DNA from 4 places in the Pseudomonas sp. VD-NE ins genome. Region 4 is predicted to be linked to each of the others. Evidence: riboswitches for the same ligand, from Rfam matches in the RefSeq annotation. Region 4 holds a riboswitch; each other region holds the start of a gene.

Region 1 (4,415 bases), 110 kb from region 4:
GAGAAAATGGCTACGTCGCTGACCATGTCGTCGCCACCGATGAAGTGCCCAACGGCCGGCCATATCCGGCGCAGGCGCTGGCCAACGTGATTGCTCTGGGCATTGATGACGTGGCGGCGTGCGTAAAGGTCGATGACACCTGGCCGGGGATTCTCGAAGGGCGCGCCGCCGGTATGTGGACGGTGGCGTTGACTTGCTCCGGCAATGCGCTGGGCCTGACCTACGAGCAATACAAGGCGCTGCCGTTGGATCGACTGGCGGAAGAACGTGCGCGGATCGGCAAGATGTTCGCGCCTTCGCGCCCGCATTATCTAATTGACACCATCGCCGAGCTGCCGGAAGTGATTGACGACATCAATGCGCGTCTGGCCCGGGGCGAAACCCCGCAAGTTTGCTGACGCATCCCCCTTACCCCTGATCGTTCCCACGCTCTGCGTGGGAATGCAGCCCGTGACGCTCCGCGTCACTGGACGCAGAGCGTCCCTAGAGGCATTCCCACGCGGAGCGTGGGAACGATCAACAGCTAAATCGCAGGCAAAAAAAAGCTGCCAAAAATGGCAGCAAAAACTTTAAGAACACGCGATGTATTGGCCCCAGCATAGACGCCGGATAATGACAGTGTCATGACAGCACCAAATTCATTAGATCGCCCCCGCCCCGTCATCAGGATGTCATCAAGATCACGGCAGAATCCTCGCAAACCGTCTTGAGCCTCGCGACGGATGCTCTGCAAGGATTCCCATGAAAGAAGACGCCTCGCTGTTTGCCGCCATCGACCTGGGTTCGAATGCCTTTCGCCTGATGATCGGCCAGTCAGTGCGCAGTCGAAAAGGCCTGCAGATTCAGGAAGTGAAAACCCTGCGCGAACCGGTACGCCTCGCCGAGGGCTTTGACGGTGGCGCGCTGGATGCCTTGGCACTGGATCGCGGCTGGCAAGCATTGGCGCGGTTCGGCAAGAAGCTGCGCGGTTTCGAGGCCGGCCGAGTCCGTGCGGTGGCCACCAGCGCGGTGCGCGAGGCTGACAATGCGCAGCTGTTTCTGGCCAGTGCCGAGCGGCATCTGGGCTTTCCCATCGACGTCATTTGCGGCCATGAAGAAGCGCGTCTGGTCTATGCCGGCGTGACCCACGCCTTGCCAAGCGCTGAAGACCTGCGCCTGGTGGTCGACATCGGCGGCGGCTCAACCGAGCTGATCCTCGGCCAAGGCTCGCAACCGTTGCTCACCGAAAGCATCGCCATCGGCAGCGGCACCTTGAGCACGCGCTTCTTTCGCGGCGGTGACGTGTCTGCCGGCGCGCTACAGGAGGCCGAACGCTTCGCCATCCTGCAGTTTGAAAAGGTTGCCCGGCGCTATCGTGCGCAGGGCTGGCAGCAAACCATCGGTTCGTCCGGCACTGCGCGCATGCTGGCTAAAGTGCTCAAGGCCAATCGCCTCAACGACTACGGTCAGGACGGCATCACCTACGGCGGACTGCTGCGCCTGTCGCTGCTTCTGCTGAAGGTGAACAACGTCCAGCAACTGAAACTGGCCGGGCTGCAACCTCATCGTCAGAGCATTTTGCCCGGCGGTCTGGTGTTGATGCTGGCCGCCTTCAAAGTGTTCGGCATCGCACAAATGTTGCCGTCAGAACCGGGTCTGCGTTTGGGCGTATTGCACGGTTTGATGAGCCAGCACTAATCCTCGCCACGGCAGATTCGTCTCCCCTTCAGCGGCTCGATCGACTACCATGCCGCCGTCGGTTCCCGAAGGGGACTAATAGGGAATCCGAGATGCTTGCACAGCATTGACCGGAACTGCCCCCGCAACTGTAGGTGCCGAGCCTGCTCCACGACTGCCACTGGGTGAACCCCGGGAAGGCCGGAGCCAGGCGATGACGCATCAGTCAGGAGACCTGCCGGCACAGTGACTACTAACCGGCGGGGTGTCCGGGAAGGACATCGTGCCGTGCGCGTCTTTGTTTACTGCCCGGCCTTGCGCTGTTGCCCTGACTGCGTTCGAAGATGTGTTTCCGATCCGTACTCTCCCGCTCCCCGTACGGTTCCCTCGGAGACTGCCCCATGCTGCTGCCCCGCATTGCCACCCTCATCACCGGCCTGAGCCTTGGCGCCCTGGCGCAGGCGGCACCGACTGTCTATCCACTGACGATAGAAAACTGCGGCAGCACCCTGACCTTCCAGCACGCACCGACGCGCACCGTGACCATCGGCCAGGCCGGCACGGAAATGCTCTACGCCATGGGCCTGAGCGACAAAGTCGTCGGCACGTCACTGTGGTTCAACAATGTATTGGCCAGATACAAGGCGCAGAACGACCAGATCGAGCGCCTGGCCGACAACGAACCGAGTTTCGAATCGGTGATCGGCAAGCGCCCGGAACTGGTGGCTGTCGAGCTGGAATGGATGGTCGGCCCGCAAGGTGCGGTCGGCACCCGCGAGCAGTTTCATGAACTGAAGATTCCGACTTACCTGCTACCTTCCGATTGCGAAGCCAAGGACAACCTCGTCGGCGCCGACGGTACGCGGCTGGCGCCGTTCCGCATCGACACGATTTACAAGAGCGTGAGCCAACTGGCGCAGATCTTCGATGTGCAGGAGCGTGGCCAGCAGCTCAATGATGAACTCAAGGCCAGCCTCGCCAAATCGATCGCCACCGCCCAAGGCAAACAGCTCAAGGATGCCAGCGCACTGGTGTGGTTCTCCAGCGCACAAATGGACATCGAGCCATTCGTGGCCGGGCACAAAGGCATTCCCGATTTCATGCTCAGCACCCTCGGCGTGCGCAACGTGGTGGAGTCCGATGAAGAGTGGCCAACGGTCGGCTGGGAAACCATCGCCAAGGCTAATCCGACCTTCCTGGTCATCGCGCGCATGGATCGCCGACGCTTCCCCGCTGACGACTATGAAAAGAAACTCGCCTTCCTGCGCAGCGACCCGGTGACGCGCAATATGGACGCGGTGAAGCACAACCGCATCATCATTCTCGACGCCATGGCCATGCAGGCGAGCCTGCGCATGTTCGACGGCATTGAGCAACTGGCCACGGCCATCAACGGCTATGACCTGTCGCAATGAGTGCCAGTCTGATCCGTACGTTGCTGGCCCTGGCGACGCTGTTGATTGCCGTAGTTGCTGGCGTGGCCATCGGTGAAACCTCGATTGAACCGGGCGTGGTCGTGCAAGTGCTGGCGAACAAATTGTGGGGCGCCGGGCATGTGCTCGACCCTATCGACGAAGGCATCGTCTGGAACTACCGCTTGACCCGCGCACTGGTCGCGGCCGCGTGCGGTGCCGGTCTGGCGACGTGCGGGGTGATCTTGCAGTCGCTTCTGCGCAACCCGTTGGCGGATCCCTATCTGCTGGGGATTTCTGCCGGCGCCTCGACCGGGGCGGTGATGGTGGCGTTGCTCGGGGTTGGCGCCGGAATGATCTCGTTATCCGTCGGTGCATTTGCCGGCGCAGTGACAGCGTTTGTGCTGGTGATTCTGCTGGCGCGGGTCAGCGGTTCGGCGAGCGGCACCGGGCAAATCATTCTTGCGGGGATTGCCGGCTCGCAGCTGTTCAATGCGCTGACGGCGTTTCTGATTACCCGCTCGGCCAGCTCCGAGCAGGCACGCGGGATCATGTTCTGGCTGCTGGGCAATCTCGGTGGCGTGCGTTGGCCGTCGGTGTGGTTGGCGGTGCCGGTGGCCGTGTTCGGGTTGGTCGTGTGTCTGTGGCATCGGCGGGCGCTGGATGCGTTTACCTTTGGCGCGGATTCGGCGGCGTCTCTCGGCATTCCGGTGCGACGTGTGCAGATTTTGTTGATTGGCTGCGCGGCGCTGGTGACGGCAGTGATGGTGTCGATTGTCGGCTCGATCGGTTTTGTCGGGTTGGTGATCCCCCACGCCGCGCGGCTGTTGCTTGGCACCGGGCATGCACGCCTGCTGCCGGCCAGTGCGTTGGGCGGCGCGGTGTTTCTGATTGCTGCTGATGTGCTGTCGCGCACGCTGATCAAGGGGCAGGTGATTCCGGTCGGGGTGATAACCGCACTGGTCGGTGCCCCGGTGTTTGCCCTGATTCTGGTGGGTCGGAGATCAGCGCGATGAGCAGTGTTCTGAGTTGCTCCGGGTTGACGTTCAAAGTGCGCGGCGCCGAGTTGCTCAACGGTGTCAGCCTTGAGGTGCAGCGCGGCGAAACACTGGGCATCGTCGGGCCGAATGGCTCGGGTAAATCCACCCTGTTGAAATTGCTGGCCGGATTGCGCGAACCGAGCGCTGGCGAGGTGCTGCTTGAAGGTCAGCGCCTCGGCAAAATGGCCCGGCGCAGCATTGCGCAAAAGCTTGCGGTGGTCGAACAACAGGCCGACACCGACGACGGCATTCGCGTGTTCGACGCCGTGGCACTCGGGCGCACGCCCTGGCTGTCGGCGCTGCAACC
Region 2 (4,415 bases), 900 kb from region 4:
CCACACTCAGCGAGCAACGGTTTCCCCGCCGCATGATGCGCACGAATCGCCTCCAGCATCGCGGTGTTCTGCGACAACGCAACGTGGTGCAGTTCCGGATACCCACCGGGCAAATACAGGCTGTCCGCCTCAGGCAATTGCGTGTCGCGGATCGGCGAGAAGAAACTCAACTCGGCGCCCATCGCGCGCAGCAGATCCAGACTCGCGCCGTAGGTGAAGGCAAACGCTTCATCTCGGGCGACGGCGATTCGTACATTCTTCAGCAGCGGCTCGACAGCGATGACGTCCGGCGCGGCGAACTCCACGGCCGGTGGCAGCGCTACCTCGCAACTGCTGGCCAATGCATCGGCGGCAGCGTCGAGGCGTACATCGAGGTCATTCAATTCACTGGCCTGGACCAGACCGAGATGGCGGCTCGGCAATTCGATGCCGGTTTCTCTGGACAACGCGCCGTACCAGCGCAGCCCCTCAGTGAGGCTGCCTTCGAGCAATTGCGCATGGCGCAAGGTGCCGACTCGATTGGCCAATACACCGGCAAACGGCAGATCCGGCTGATACTTCGCCAAACCTAGCGCCAACGCACCAAAGGTCTGCGCCATCGCCGTCCCATCAATCACGCCAAGCACCGGTACACCGAAGTGTCGCGCCAGATCGGCACTGGACGGCGTGCCGTCGAACAGGCCCATCACGCCTTCGATCAGAATCAGATCCGCCTCGGCGGCGGCTTCCCATAACAGACGACGACTTTCCTGCTCGCCGACCATCCACATGTCCAATTGATACACCGGCGCACCGCTGGCGCGCTCGAGAATCATCGGATCAAGGAAGTCCGGGCCGCATTTGAACACGCGTACCTTGCGCCCCTGATTGCGATGCAAACGGGCGAGCGCGGCGGTGACGGTGGTCTTGCCCTGACCGGAGGCCGGCGCGGCGATCAGGACCGCCGGGCAGTGACGTGGTTGATTCAAAGTTCGACGCCTTTCTGCGCTTTGATGCCGGCCTGGAAGGCGTGTTTGAGCATGCCCATTTCGGTGACCGTGTCGCCCATCTCGATCATTTCCGGCTTGGCCGCGCGACCGGTGACGATCACGTGCTGCATCGGCGGACGCGCCTGCAGATCGCTGAGCACCTGATCGAGATCGAGGTAGCCGTGCTTGAGGGCGATGTTGAGTTCGTCGAGCACCACCAGACCGATCGACGGATCGCGCAGCAGCTCACGGGAAACCGCCCACGCGGCTTCGGCAGCGGCGATGTCGCGCTGACGATCCTGGGTTTCCCAGGTGAAGCCTTCGCCCATCACGTGGAAGCGGACTTGCTCGGGAAAGCGGCGGAAAAACAGCTCTTCGCCGGTGCTGTTGCGGCCCTTGATGAACTGCACCACACCGCACTGCATGCCGTGGCCCATGGCGCGGGCGAGCATGCCGAAGGCCGAGCTGCTTTTACCTTTGCCATTGCCAGTCAGCACCAACACCAGACCGCACTCGTCGGGCGAGTTGGCGATGCGTTCATCGATCACGGCTTTTTTGCGCTGCATACGCGCCAGATGGCGTTCGTCGCGCTCGGGGGAATCAGTCATGGGGGAGCTCTCCGTTGAGGCTGGATAACGGCGGGCAGGCACAAGAATAGACGGCAAAAAGCCTGGCATCGCCCACCGTGATGCCGCTGGATGGATCAGGCCGGTCTCCGGGCTCATGAGCGGCGTTTCGCCTGACTGCGCGCCTTCCCGCTTCTTTCGAGGCAGTGGCTCAAGGCGCAGTTTTCACTCATTTACCGTTGCGGGGGCAGCGCCGGGATCGTGGTAGTTCTTCGCTTGAAGACAACCCTCACCGGCTTCCCTGTTTCACTCTGTCGACAGCGGTCACAGAGCACCTGAAACAAGCCGCGAAGGTTAGAGGGTTGGGGGTGGAGCGTCAATTAAAGAGGCGGCCATCGGGCGAATAACTGCCGCCGATCAATTATCTGCCGCCAATCTTGTGCCACACTGATACAAATGATATCAAAGAGCCATGCTTTTCCCGAAAAGCCCACCACAACAATAAAGGATGATGACGATGCAAGGCATGATCATCAGCAACCCGCGCCTGGAATTTCTGCGCCCGGTGCTTGAACGCTGGTTTGACTGTATCGACCGCTACAACGCCGTTCGCGGCGACAGCGACACGCCTTACTGGCATGACGAGAAGGCCAATCTCGGATTGCTCTCGGCAGCGGCGTGGATGGCCGAGCTGGTTACTTTGAACGACACTGCCACGCGCAAACAGAACGAAGAAGGCGAGCGCAACGCTCGCGCCGATCTGTTTCTGGCCGGCGCCGAAGACCGCGCCTTTATCCAGGCCACCCAGCGCTGGCCAAAGGTTACCAACCTGAATCTGACTCAAGCCCTGCTGGACATCACCAACGACGCCAAACGCATCAGCTATGCCAGCGACCTCAAGCTCGGCTGCCTGTTTGTCGCGCCGCAAAAAGCCCAGCACAGCGCCAGCCCCGAAGAGTTGCAGGACATGGTCGACGACCTGCAAAAGGAACACACCTGCGCCGTCGCCTGGTATTTCCCCTATGCCTATCGCAAATTGCGCAGCGAAGCCGGCAACTATCACCCGGGCATCGCCGTGCTGTTCAAGGAAGCCCGCGGCTGAGCAGTTGAACCATCGGGCTTGCGCCCTCCTCTATGATTAGGAATGCATTCATAGGGAAGATCAGCAATGCGCAAGCCCCAGTTCGTTTTTGTCATCGCCTTCGCCGGAGGACTCGCCGCCTGCGGTGAAACCTCCAGCCTGCAAGTCTCCGACGGCACCGGCCCGTCACCAAAACTGCCCGAACCGAACAAGACCCTGATCCCGACGGTGAACATCGCCCCGGCGATCGGCTGGCCCGCGGGCGGTAAACCGACCGCGGCGGCGGGCACTCAGGTGGCAGCGTTCGCCGAAGGCCTCGATCATCCACGCTGGCTCTATGTCTTGCCCAATGGCGATGTGCTAGTGGCGGAAACCAATGCCCCGCCAAAACCGGATGACAGCAGCGGCATTCGTGGCTGGGTGATGAAGAAGGTCATGGGCAAGGCTGGCGCTGGCGTACCGAGCCCAAACCGCATCACCTTGCTGCGTGACGCCGATCACGATGGCGTGGCTGAGACGCGCACGGTGTTTCTGCAGAACCTCAACTCGCCGTTCGGCATGACGCTGGTCGGCAATGACCTGTACGTCGCAGATACCGATCGCTTGCTGCGCTTTAACTACGAACCCGGCGCGACCGAGATCAAGTCGCAACCAATCAAGGTTGTCGATCTGCCCGGCGGCACGCTGAATCACCACTGGACGAAAAACGTTATTGCCAGCAAGGACGGCAGCAAGCTGTACGTCACGGTCGGCTCGAACAGCAACGTCGGCGAAAATGGTCTGGATAAGGAGGAAGGCCGCGCGGCAATCTGGGAAGTCGATCGGGCGACCGGCAATCACCGCATCTTCGCCTCAGGCATCCGCAACCCCAATGGCCTGGCCTGGGAGCCGAAAAGTGGCGCGCTGTGGACAGCGGTCAACGAACGCGACGAGATCGGCAGTGATCTGGTGCCGGACTACATCACCTCTGTGAAGGACGGTGGTTTCTATGGCTGGCCGTTCAGTTACTACGGTCAGCATGTCGATGTGCGTGTTACGCCGCAGAACCCGGACCTGGTGGCCAAAGCCATCGCCCCGGATTACGCGGTCGGGCCGCACACCGCCTCGCTGGGCCTGAGTTTTGCCGAGGGCAACGCCTTGCCGGCGCAGTTCAAGGAAGGCGCGTTTATTGGCCAGCACGGCTCATGGAATCGCAAACCGCACAGTGGCTACAAAGTGATTTTCGTGCCGTTTACCGGTGGCAAGCCGAGCGGCAAACCGGTGGATGTGCTGACCGGTTTCCTCGACAAGGACGAGAATGCGCTAGGTCGGCCGGTGGGCGTGGTGATCGATCAGCAAGGTGGCTTGCTGGTGGCGGATGATGTCGGCAACAAGGTGTGGCGAGTCTCGGCCACGAAGTGATGTTGAATGTGACCTGAAACAACTGTGGGAGCGAGCCTGCTCGCGAATGCGTAGTGTCAGTCTCCATTGAGTTGACTGATACACCGCTTTCGCGAGCAGGCTCGCTCCCACATTAGGATTGCTGCGATTTTACTAAGGGTTATGCGCCAGATGTTCCGGCTGCAACACCCGCTTGGCACTCAGATAAGCTTTCTGCCAATACGCCTTCGACAGGCTGTCCAGCTTCACCGTGCCGCCCGTGGCTGGCGCATGCACGAAGCGCCCTTCGCCAACGTAAATCCCCGCATGACTGACCTGCGAGCCGCCATTGGTGGCGAAGAAGATCAGGTCGCCAGTCTGCAAGCCTTCCTTGCCGACGTTCGGCGCCTGCATGACGATCATCTCGCGCGTGGAACGTGG
Region 3 (4,415 bases), 830 kb from region 4:
TCGATGCTGTTGGCGCCCGATGCGCCGAGATCACTGACGGCAACGCCCCAGGTATCGCGGGTGCCACTGCTGTCAGTAAAATTGCGCAGCGTCCAGGTGCCGCTGTTGGCCACTGAACTGGCCGCGCTGACGGCATTCACGGCGCCGGTCATTTGCCCGGTGTTGTTGAGCGTAAACGTCGTGCCCGGTGTGGTCGCATCGGCGCGTACGGCGACATCACTCAGCGCACTGATCGCACCTGAGTTGTTCAACGTCTGGCTCGCACCGCCGAGGGCGACGCCGCTGCTGTCGCCTCGCCCGCCCTGAAGGGTTGCCGTGTTGGTCACGGTGGCGCTGCCGCCCTCGGTCAACGCGTCGATCGCCGACGAGCCAATGCCTCGAGTGGTGATCGCGCCGCTGTTGCTGACTGTCAGATCCGCTGCACCCGAGGCCGCGGCGAGAATGCCCTGACTGTTGCTCGCGCCGAGTGTCTGGATCGCGCCGCTGTTGACCACGCTCTGCGCGCCAGTCACCGACAGCGTGCGGATGCCGCGCTGTTCATTGCCCCGCGCAATCAATTCCCCGCTGTTGCTGACATTCAAGGTGCCCAGCCCGCTGCCCGAGTTGAAGGCATTGCCGGCGAGAATTGCCGCGCCCTGGCCGTTGACGTCGATCAGCGGACCATTGAAAACGACACCCACATCGCCGCCCAGCGTCAGCGCCTGGATACCAAAGGCGCCAATGCCCGTGCCGTCGCCCGAACCGGCGTTCGAATGGGTGATGATGGTGCCGCCCGCGTTGACGTTGACCGTGCCCGTCGGCGACTGCGTCGAGACATAGATGCCGTTGGCGTTGCTGTGCAGGGTTTCGATGCGATTGCCGCGATAGTTGACCTGGACGCTGCCCCCGGTCGAGTCGACCCGAATACCGCCCGCGCCAAAGCCACTGGCAAACAGATCACCCGAGTAATCGATCAGCACATTGTTGTTTTCCGCGCTGACAATGATCGCGTAGGCCCGGGTGGTGTTGATGTCGCCGAGGACATTGATGTTGCCGCTACCGGTGATCGAGACATCACCGGTGCCGCGCTTGATCACGTAGATCGCCCGCGAACCGGCGGTGTTTGCCGTGCTGCCGACGTTGATGGCGGCATTGTTCTCGATGCTGATCGAACCGCTGCCGCCGACGTTGTCATTGGCATAGATACCGTGCGCGGCACCGCCCGTCGTCGTGATAGCGCCACTGTTGACGATGGCGATGCTGCCGACCGTGGCAAACGAACGAATGCCAAAACCGTTGAGGCCGCTGGTGGTCAGCGTTCCGCTGTTGGTGAGACGGGTAATGCCATTGCCACCTTCAGTAAACAGACCGAAAGCGTTCATGCCGATGCTCTGCACGTTCGCCGCGTTGATCAGTGTGGTGTTGCCATTGACTGCGCGGGTATGCACGCCGGCATGGTTACCAATGCCCGCCGTGGGCAACGTTTCGTCGCCGATCGGAGATCCGGCCGACAGAGCATCATCATTGTTGACCAGAATGCTCACGCCACTGCCGACGTTGACGTTGATCTCGCCACTGCCCGTGGCTTTGGTCCAGATGCCGTTGCCGCCGAGCAAGGTGATCTGGCCATTGCCCTGATGATTCAGGTTGATCGCCCCGCCGCCGCTGGCATTGATGTCAATGCCGTCGTGTTCATTGCCGACCACGGTGTTGAGGATGTTCAGCGTGGTACCGGAACTCACTGAAAAACGTCGACGCCCCGGCGCCGGCATTGGTTATCGCCAGCGCATCGAGGCCACTGCCACCGACATTGACCGTGTTGGTGGCGCCATTGACACTCAGGCTGGCGTTGCCGGTGGTGCCGATGACATTGGCAAACACTGCGTTGGCGGCCGTGGGTGGCGTGCTGTTCACCGTGGTGCCGCTGAGTGTCAGCGTGGTGTTGGCATTGTTGCCACGACTGTTCAACGAGGAGCCGGCGGTGGTGGTGATGGTGGTGCCCGTCTGAGTGCTGATCGACGCATCGACACCGGAGGCAGGCAAGCAGGTTTGCGAGACGTTGTAGGCACCCGCCGCCAAAGGCCCGCACGCGGCCTGCGCATCGGCGAACATCAGGGTGTTGGCCATGGCGACCAGTAATGCGTTGCGAATGAAATGCGGGGCGTGCCCACCGTGATAATGGCTACTGGCACCGTGCATGAGAACCTCCCTGTTCAGCGTGCCTGGCGTATCCCTCACGCCTGTCGACGCCGCGCGATATTGCGTTGTGATGACCGCTATTGACCTTAGTAGTTATTTCCAAAGTTGGTAATTCGCGGTTCGAGAGTCGGTACCGGCAAGTTGACGAACGGTCTGTCGAATGTTCAGATGCCGCCCAGTTTCAGGTGTCCCATGCCGCCGTGCATGGGGTGAAACGGGAAACCGGTACGTTCTTTTCGAACAAGTCCGGTGCTGCCCCCGCAACGGTATGCGCGTGATGCTTTCGATACACCACTGTGGCCGAACGGCCATGGGAAGGTGAAAGCCTCGATACGCGCGAGCCCGGAGACCGGCCTGGAATTTCGTTTGGCAAAATCCTGCGGTGGGCGGGCATGGGCCGGTATTGGCTGTGCGCGATGCCTTCTCCTGCATGCTCTTCTGCGAAGATCCTTTTCGAGAAGACAATGATTCGACCTTTCAACACTTCTGCTCCAACCCTGTTCCTTGGCTGCCTGTTCAGCCCGCTGCTGCTGGCCGATGACGCGCCACTGGAACTCAACCAGCAAATCGTTTCTGCACCGTCGGTGGAATCCACCACCGTCGCCGACATGGCGAAGTTCGGCAGCAAGGTCGAGATCGTTACCCGTGAGCAGATCGAACGCGCAGGCCCCAGCGCCGATGTCAGCCGCGTCATGCAGATGTTCATTCCCGGCTTGTATGTGGCGCCGAAAAACGGTCCTTTCGACTACGGCACTTATTCGTTGCTCGGTGGGCGCAATGACGACACGCTGATCCTGCTCGACGGCGTGCGCCTGAACAATCGCCTGTACGGCGGCCTCTATCTGGACACCCTGCCGGCCAATGCCATCGAGCGCATCGAAGTGCTCAAGGGCGGCCAGAGCCTGTTGTTCGGCACCCAAGCCGTGTCCGGTGTGATCAACATCGTCACCCGCAGCCCGCAATCGCGCAAAGCCTCCGGCGAAGTGAACCTCGGTGTGGACACTTTCGGCGGCACCACCGAAGACGCTCGGGTCGAGAACATCTTCACGAACGGTTTTGGCGATCTCGGTCTGCTGGCGTACGTCAGCCACAACGTCTCCGACGGTTACCAGCCGTATCGCAACCGCGACATGAAAAACGTCAGCGAGAAGAACCGCGCCTACGAAGTCACCACGTTCGGCGGCAAGGCCATTCAGTCGTTCGGCGATGATTCGCGACTGGAACTGTTCTACCAGTACGCCGACGCCAACCTCGACTTCGCCCGTCCGATCGACAATCACAAGACTACCAACGACCGCGTGCAGCAGATCGCCACGGCGACCTTCGAGCAGAACATCAACGAGCGCCTGAGCTATTTCGTAAAAGGGCATATCAACGACTGGGACACCCGCTACACGCGCGTCAACAACGTCGCCGGTGGCGACACCAACGTCATCAACCACAACGACTATTGGGGCTTCACCGACTGGGGTGTGCAAGCCGAAGGCAAGGCTGAACTGCCCGGCGGCCATGTGCTGGTGTTCGGCACCGACAACCAATGGTTCAAGGGACAGGACGATGTGCTGATCATCGACAACGACAAGGCCGAAGCCCATGCGTTTTACACGCAACTGCGTCCGCAGATCGACGCCCTGCCCGACTGGCACCCGAGCATCGGCGTGCGTCACGAAGGCATGAGCGGCGGCGACAGTGCCACGGTCGGCATGCTCACTTCGCTGTATGACCTCAACGACAACTGGTCGGTGCGCGGTCAGTACGGCAGCGCCTACAAACTGCCGAACGCCGAGCAACTGTTCGTCAACGAGCCGGGCGACGAGATCGGCAACCGCAACCTGAGACCGGAAAAAAGCCGCAACGCGGAGCTGGGTGTCGACTACAAAGGCTTTTTGCTGGATCGCGAATTCAGCGCCAGCGTGACCCTGTTCAAACGCAAGATCGACGACTTGATCACCCTCGACGGCATTCAGTGGGTCAACGGTGAAGGCACGATCCAGATGCGCGGTTTCGAGGCCGACGCGAAACTGGCGTTCAACGATCAATGGAGTCTGCAAGCGGACATGACCCGCAACCTCACCGAATCGCGCACGGGTGTGACGATCAATGACATCCCGAGCTTCTTCGCCCGTTCGCGCGTGGGTTATGAAGCGGAAAATCGCCTATGGGGCGTTGGCGGTGCGATCCGCTATATCCGCGACATCAAAAGCTCGAAGCAAGTTGAATACGGCCATTATTCAGTG
Region 4 (4,415 bases):
CCGCTTGCAAATGCGAGCGGTAAAACAGCACCGCCGCGACCGGGTTCTCGGGCAGCCATTCGGCTTGCCAGTCACTCAGTGCGGCGCTGGTTTTATTCGGGTGGTAAATCGCCGTGCGCGGCAGGGCTTGCGGTTCTTCCCAAGCGTAATCGCGGGCGAGCCAACGGGTGGCCAGGCAGCGGAAGAAATCCAGCGCATTGCCCATACCGCCCTGCCGCAAGAATTGCCAGAGCCGGTCGCGATCCTCGGCATTGACGGTGCTCAGGTCGCTGAGCTCCGGATCGGGCCGGTCATCGCCCGGCACCAGAATCACCTGCACACCGCGCTCGGACAACTCGATCAGACGCTCGACGCCGTAACGCCAATAGGCGATGCCGCCGTGCAGCGAGATCAGGATCACCTTGGCGTGACGCAACACTTCATCGACGTACAGATCGACCGAAGCGTGATTCTGCACCTGCATCGGATTGGCCAGACGCAGGCTCGGGTAATCCTCGGGCAACTGCTGCGCGGCTTCGGCGAGCAGCGCGAGGCTAGAGTCGCCGCTGCACAGGATCACCAGCTCGGCGGGGGTTTGGCCAAGGTCGGCAATGTTGTCATCCGAGACGAAACCGCCGGGCTGAGTCCTGAGCAGGTGCATGGCTTAAACGCTGAGCGCGGCGCGCAGTTGCGCTTCGAGTTGGGCGGCGTCGAGTTCCTGGCCGATCAGCACCAGACGCGTGACGCGCGCTTCATCGGCGCCCCACTGACGGTCGAAATGCTTGTCGAAACGCGTGCCCACGCCCTGGATCAGCAGGCGCATCGGCTTGTTCGGAATGGCAGCGAAACCTTTGACACGGAGGATGCCGTGCTTGACCACCAGTTGCGTCAGGGCATCGAGCAGCAGGCTTTCGTCGGCCTGCGGCAGTTCGATGGAGATCGAATCGAAGGCGTCGTGATCGTGGTCATCGTGATCATCATCGCCTTCACCGTGGTGATGGTCGTGGTGACTGTGACGGCTGTCGATGTGTTCTTCGGAACCGGCGCCGAGGCCGATCAGCACGTCCAGCGGCAGACGGCCGTTGCTGGCTTCGATGATTTTCACCGCCGGTGGCAGCTCTTCGGCGACTTCAGCGCGGACGCGAGCGAGATCTTCCGGGCTGGTCTGGTCGGCCTTGTTGAGGATGACGAGGTCGGCGCTGGCCAGTTGGTCGGCGAACAGTTCGTGCAGCGGCGATTCGTGATCGAGGTTCGGGTCGAGTTTGCGCTGAGCATCGACCTGATCCGGGAACGCAGCGAAAGTGCCAGCGGCCACGGCCGGGCTGTCGACCACGGTGATCACCGCGTCAACGGTGCAGGCACTGCGGATTTCCGGCCACTGGAAGGCTTGCACCAAAGGTTTTGGCAGGGCCAGACCGGAAGTTTCGATGAGGATGTGGTCGAGATCGCCGCGACGCGCGACCAGTTCGCGCATCACCGGGAAGAATTCTTCCTGAACGGTGCAGCACAGGCAGCCGTTGGCCAGTTCGTAAACGCGGCCGGTGGCTTCTTCTTCGGTGCAACCGATGGTGCATTGCTTGAGAATTTCACCGTCGATGCCCAACTCGCCGAACTCGTTGACGATCACCGCGATGCGGCGGCCCTGAGCGTTGTCGAGCATGTGCCGCAGCAGTGTGGTTTTGCCCGAGCCGAGGAAGCCGGTGACGATGGTGACGGGGAGTTTGGCCAGTGTTTTCATCGGTATGCCCTTTGGCAAGCGGCGGGCATACGGGACGAGAACCGGCAACGCGCGTGCGCGCCGGAAGCGTTCGCCACCGGATCACCCCGCCCGGTTGTAGTGAGAATCTGTGCGAGGCAGGTCTCCTGGCTGACGGTGTTCAGGCGTTGGGCCTGGCGTTTGCTGCGCCTTCCCGCTGGCTCATAAGTTGAGCTGGCAGTGGCGTGGCAGCGAACAGCACCGTTCACAGTTGCGGGGGCAGCCGCGGCATTGACCGCGTTCCCTTCTTAGCTTCGGCGTGGGCCGAAGAACCTCGAAGGCGCAAGGCTACGCATGGCTTGCTTATGGGTCAATGGGGTTGGGGTTTGGTTATGTGAGCATATCCTTTGCTGCGGGTGCCGCCGCTGGCGGTTTCGCTCTTACAGCGACTCACTTTTCCAGACGCCGAAAAGTAAGCAAAAGGCTTTGCCCCGGCGTACGGCACTTCGCTGAGGCTCAGTGTTCCCTCACTACGGTGTCCATCCGGGGGCATCGCCTACGGTTTGCTTCGCTGCACCTCCTCTCGATGTGTTCGACTTCGTCGAACGGCGCTGCGCGCCTACCCCCCGGATGAACACCTTCGCTCGGCCTGCCGAAGGGGCAAAAAAGCCAGATCAAAAGCCAGATCAAGAACCAAAGCCAGATCAAGAGCCCCTCACCCTAGCCCTCTCCCAGAGGGAGAGGGGACTGATCTCGGTGTTTGGGGGAGGTACGCCGACGTGCGATACCGAGTCGAACTCAGGCTTTGAAAAGCAAAAATCACAAGCCAGATCAAAAGCCCCTCACCCTAGCCCTCTCCCGGAGGGAGAGGGAACTGATTGAGGTGTTTGGAGGAGGTACGCCGACGTGCGATATCGAGTTGAACTCAGATTCTGAAAAGCCCACAAATCGGCTCCCTCTCCCTCCGGGAGAGGGCTGGGCGGGCGGCGTTCCGATGAGGGGAGAATTCACCACAAAACCAAAGCCGAACACGCTGTGCTCCTCACCACTCAATAGGCCGAGTGTCAGCTCGCCTGCTCTTGATCTTGATCTCGGAGCCCGTCGGCAGGCTGAGTGGAGGGATTGATCCGGGGGGGGGAGCGTAGCGACCGTTTGGCGCAGCCAAACACATCGAGAGGAGGTGCAGCGAAGCAAACCGTAGACGATGCCCCCCGGATCAATCCCGGAGCGAAGGAACCCCGAGCTTTAGCGAGCGGGCCGAACGTCAGGGCAAAGCGTTTTTGGTTACTTTTTAGGCGTTTGTAAAAAGTGACCCGCCGTAAGGGCGGAACCCTAAGCAGCCGTTACCGCAGCAACGGATATGCCCCCCATTCATTGACTCAAATCCCCGCCTCATGCTCTCCTACACAACTTGTTACGGGTGCCCTTCACAGGGTGAAACGGGAAACCGGTGAATCATGTGCTTTACTCAAGCCCATGTCAGTCCAGTGCTGCCCCCGCAACGGTAAGCGAGCGAAGCGTCAAAACCACTGTGCCAGTGCGGCATGGGAAGGTGACGCTTGCAGGTCGGCCTGACGCCAACCCCTCGTGAGCCCGGAGACCGGCCCGCAACACACAGCCCGCACCTTGTGCGTCGCTGAACATAACAAACCCGCGGTGGGCGGGCGCTGTTCGAACCTCTGCGAGCCCGACCCGCAGGGGTTTTCATGCGCTCAAATCACCCGCTGACACTCCAGAGGGAAGCGCCATGTCGATCATCAGCAGCACCGGCAGCAACACGGACAAAATCACCAGCACCGCCACCCTGAGCCAACGCCTGAGCGCCGCGATCTTTGCGTCGATCCTCGGCGCCAGCCTGGTCTACTTCGCCGGTTTCTCGCACATCGAAGCGGTGCACAACGCCGCCCACGATACCCGCCACAGCGCCGCGTTCCCGTGCCACTGAGACCTGCCGACATGATCAAGCGTATTGCGCAAACCGCAGGTTTCACCGGTCTGCTGGCCGCCCTGCTCCTCACCCTGCTGCAAAGCTTTTGGGTCTCGCCGCTGATTCTGCAGGCGGAAACCTTCGAGAAGTCCGAGCCGGTGGCGGTTCACGAACACGCCGCTGGCGTGGCTGCGCACACCCACGATGCCGACGCCTGGGAGCCGGAAGACGGCTGGCAGCGCGTGGTTTCGACCACGGGCGGCAATCTGGTGGTGGCCGTCGGTTTCGCCCTGATGCTCGCCGGCCTCTACACCCTGCGTGCACCGACAAAAACCTCGCAAGGTCTGCTCTGGGGTCTGGCCGGTTATGCGACGTTCGTGCTTGCGCCGACCTTGGGCCTGCCGCCTGAACTGCCCGGCACCGCTGCAGCCGATCTGGCTTCGCGGCAGACGTGGTGGATCGGCACGGCCGCTTCGACCGCTGCCGGCCTGGCTCTCATCGTGTTCAGCCGCCACTGGCTGATGAAGATCCTCGGCGTGGCCATCCTCGCCGTGCCGCACGTGATCGGCGCGCCGCAACCGGAAGTGCATTCGATGCTCGCCCCCGAGGCATTGGAAGCTCAGTTCAAAATCGCTTCGCAGTTGACCAACGTGGCGTTCTGGCTCGCCTTGGGCCTGATCAGCGCCTGGTTGTTCCGCCGCAAAAGCGCTGGCCAATACCACGCATGACCGATGACAGCGCAGCGCCGACCTTCGTGGTCGGTCTGGGCTGCCAGCGCGGCTGCCCGGCCAGCACGCTGCGCGCGTTACTCGA

What was found. A riboswitch is a leader RNA that binds a small molecule or an ion and turns the genes downstream of it on or off. The one in region 4 is predicted to bind cobalamin.
Region 1: it holds a riboswitch for cobalamin, as region 4 does, so the genes downstream of both, RMV17_RS11955 (ABC transporter substrate-binding protein) here and cobW (cobalamin biosynthesis protein CobW) in region 4, are expected to answer to the same signal.
Region 2: it holds a riboswitch for cobalamin, as region 4 does, so the genes downstream of both, cobO (cob(I)yrinic acid a,c-diamide adenosyltransferase) here and cobW (cobalamin biosynthesis protein CobW) in region 4, are expected to answer to the same signal.
Region 3: it holds a riboswitch for cobalamin, as region 4 does, so the genes downstream of both, RMV17_RS16280 (TonB-dependent receptor) here and cobW (cobalamin biosynthesis protein CobW) in region 4, are expected to answer to the same signal.

Annotation. Positions count from the first base shown of each region.
Region 1 is NZ_CP134772.1:2,697,589-2,702,003, reverse strand. Features, by position in the region: gene phnX (phosphonoacetaldehyde hydrolase) at 1-398, shown strand, start outside; gene RMV17_RS11960 (Ppx/GppA family phosphatase) at 742-1,677, shown strand; cobalamin riboswitch at 1,720-1,914, shown strand; gene RMV17_RS11955 (ABC transporter substrate-binding protein) at 2,058-3,071, shown strand; gene RMV17_RS11950 (iron ABC transporter permease) at 3,080-4,084, shown strand; partial or broken gene RMV17_RS11945 (ABC transporter ATP-binding protein) at 4,177-4,415, shown strand, end outside.
Region 2 is NZ_CP134772.1:1,909,857-1,914,271, reverse strand. Features, by position in the region: gene RMV17_RS08450 (cobyrinate a,c-diamide synthase) at 1-968, opposite strand, end outside; gene cobO (cob(I)yrinic acid a,c-diamide adenosyltransferase) at 965-1,576, opposite strand; cobalamin riboswitch at 1,657-1,888, opposite strand; gene RMV17_RS08440 (hypothetical protein) at 2,052-2,636, shown strand; gene RMV17_RS08435 (sorbosone dehydrogenase family protein) at 2,703-4,016, shown strand; gene RMV17_RS08430 (C40 family peptidase) at 4,149-4,415, opposite strand, start outside.
Region 3 is NZ_CP134772.1:3,636,667-3,641,081, forward strand. Features, by position in the region: gene RMV17_RS16270 (autotransporter outer membrane beta-barrel domain-containing protein) at 1-1,721, opposite strand, end outside; gene RMV17_RS16275 (hypothetical protein) at 1,672-2,178, opposite strand; cobalamin riboswitch at 2,345-2,551, shown strand; gene RMV17_RS16280 (TonB-dependent receptor) at 2,643-4,415, shown strand, end outside.
Region 4 is NZ_CP134772.1:2,806,003-2,810,417, reverse strand. Features, by position in the region: gene cobN (cobaltochelatase subunit CobN) at 1-640, opposite strand, end outside; gene cobW (cobalamin biosynthesis protein CobW) at 644-1,717, opposite strand; cobalamin riboswitch at 1,815-2,027, opposite strand; cobalamin riboswitch at 3,077-3,299, shown strand; gene RMV17_RS12360 (CbtB domain-containing protein) at 3,423-3,620, shown strand; gene RMV17_RS12355 (CbtA family protein) at 3,632-4,330, shown strand; gene RMV17_RS12350 (cobalamin biosynthesis protein) at 4,327-4,415, shown strand, end outside.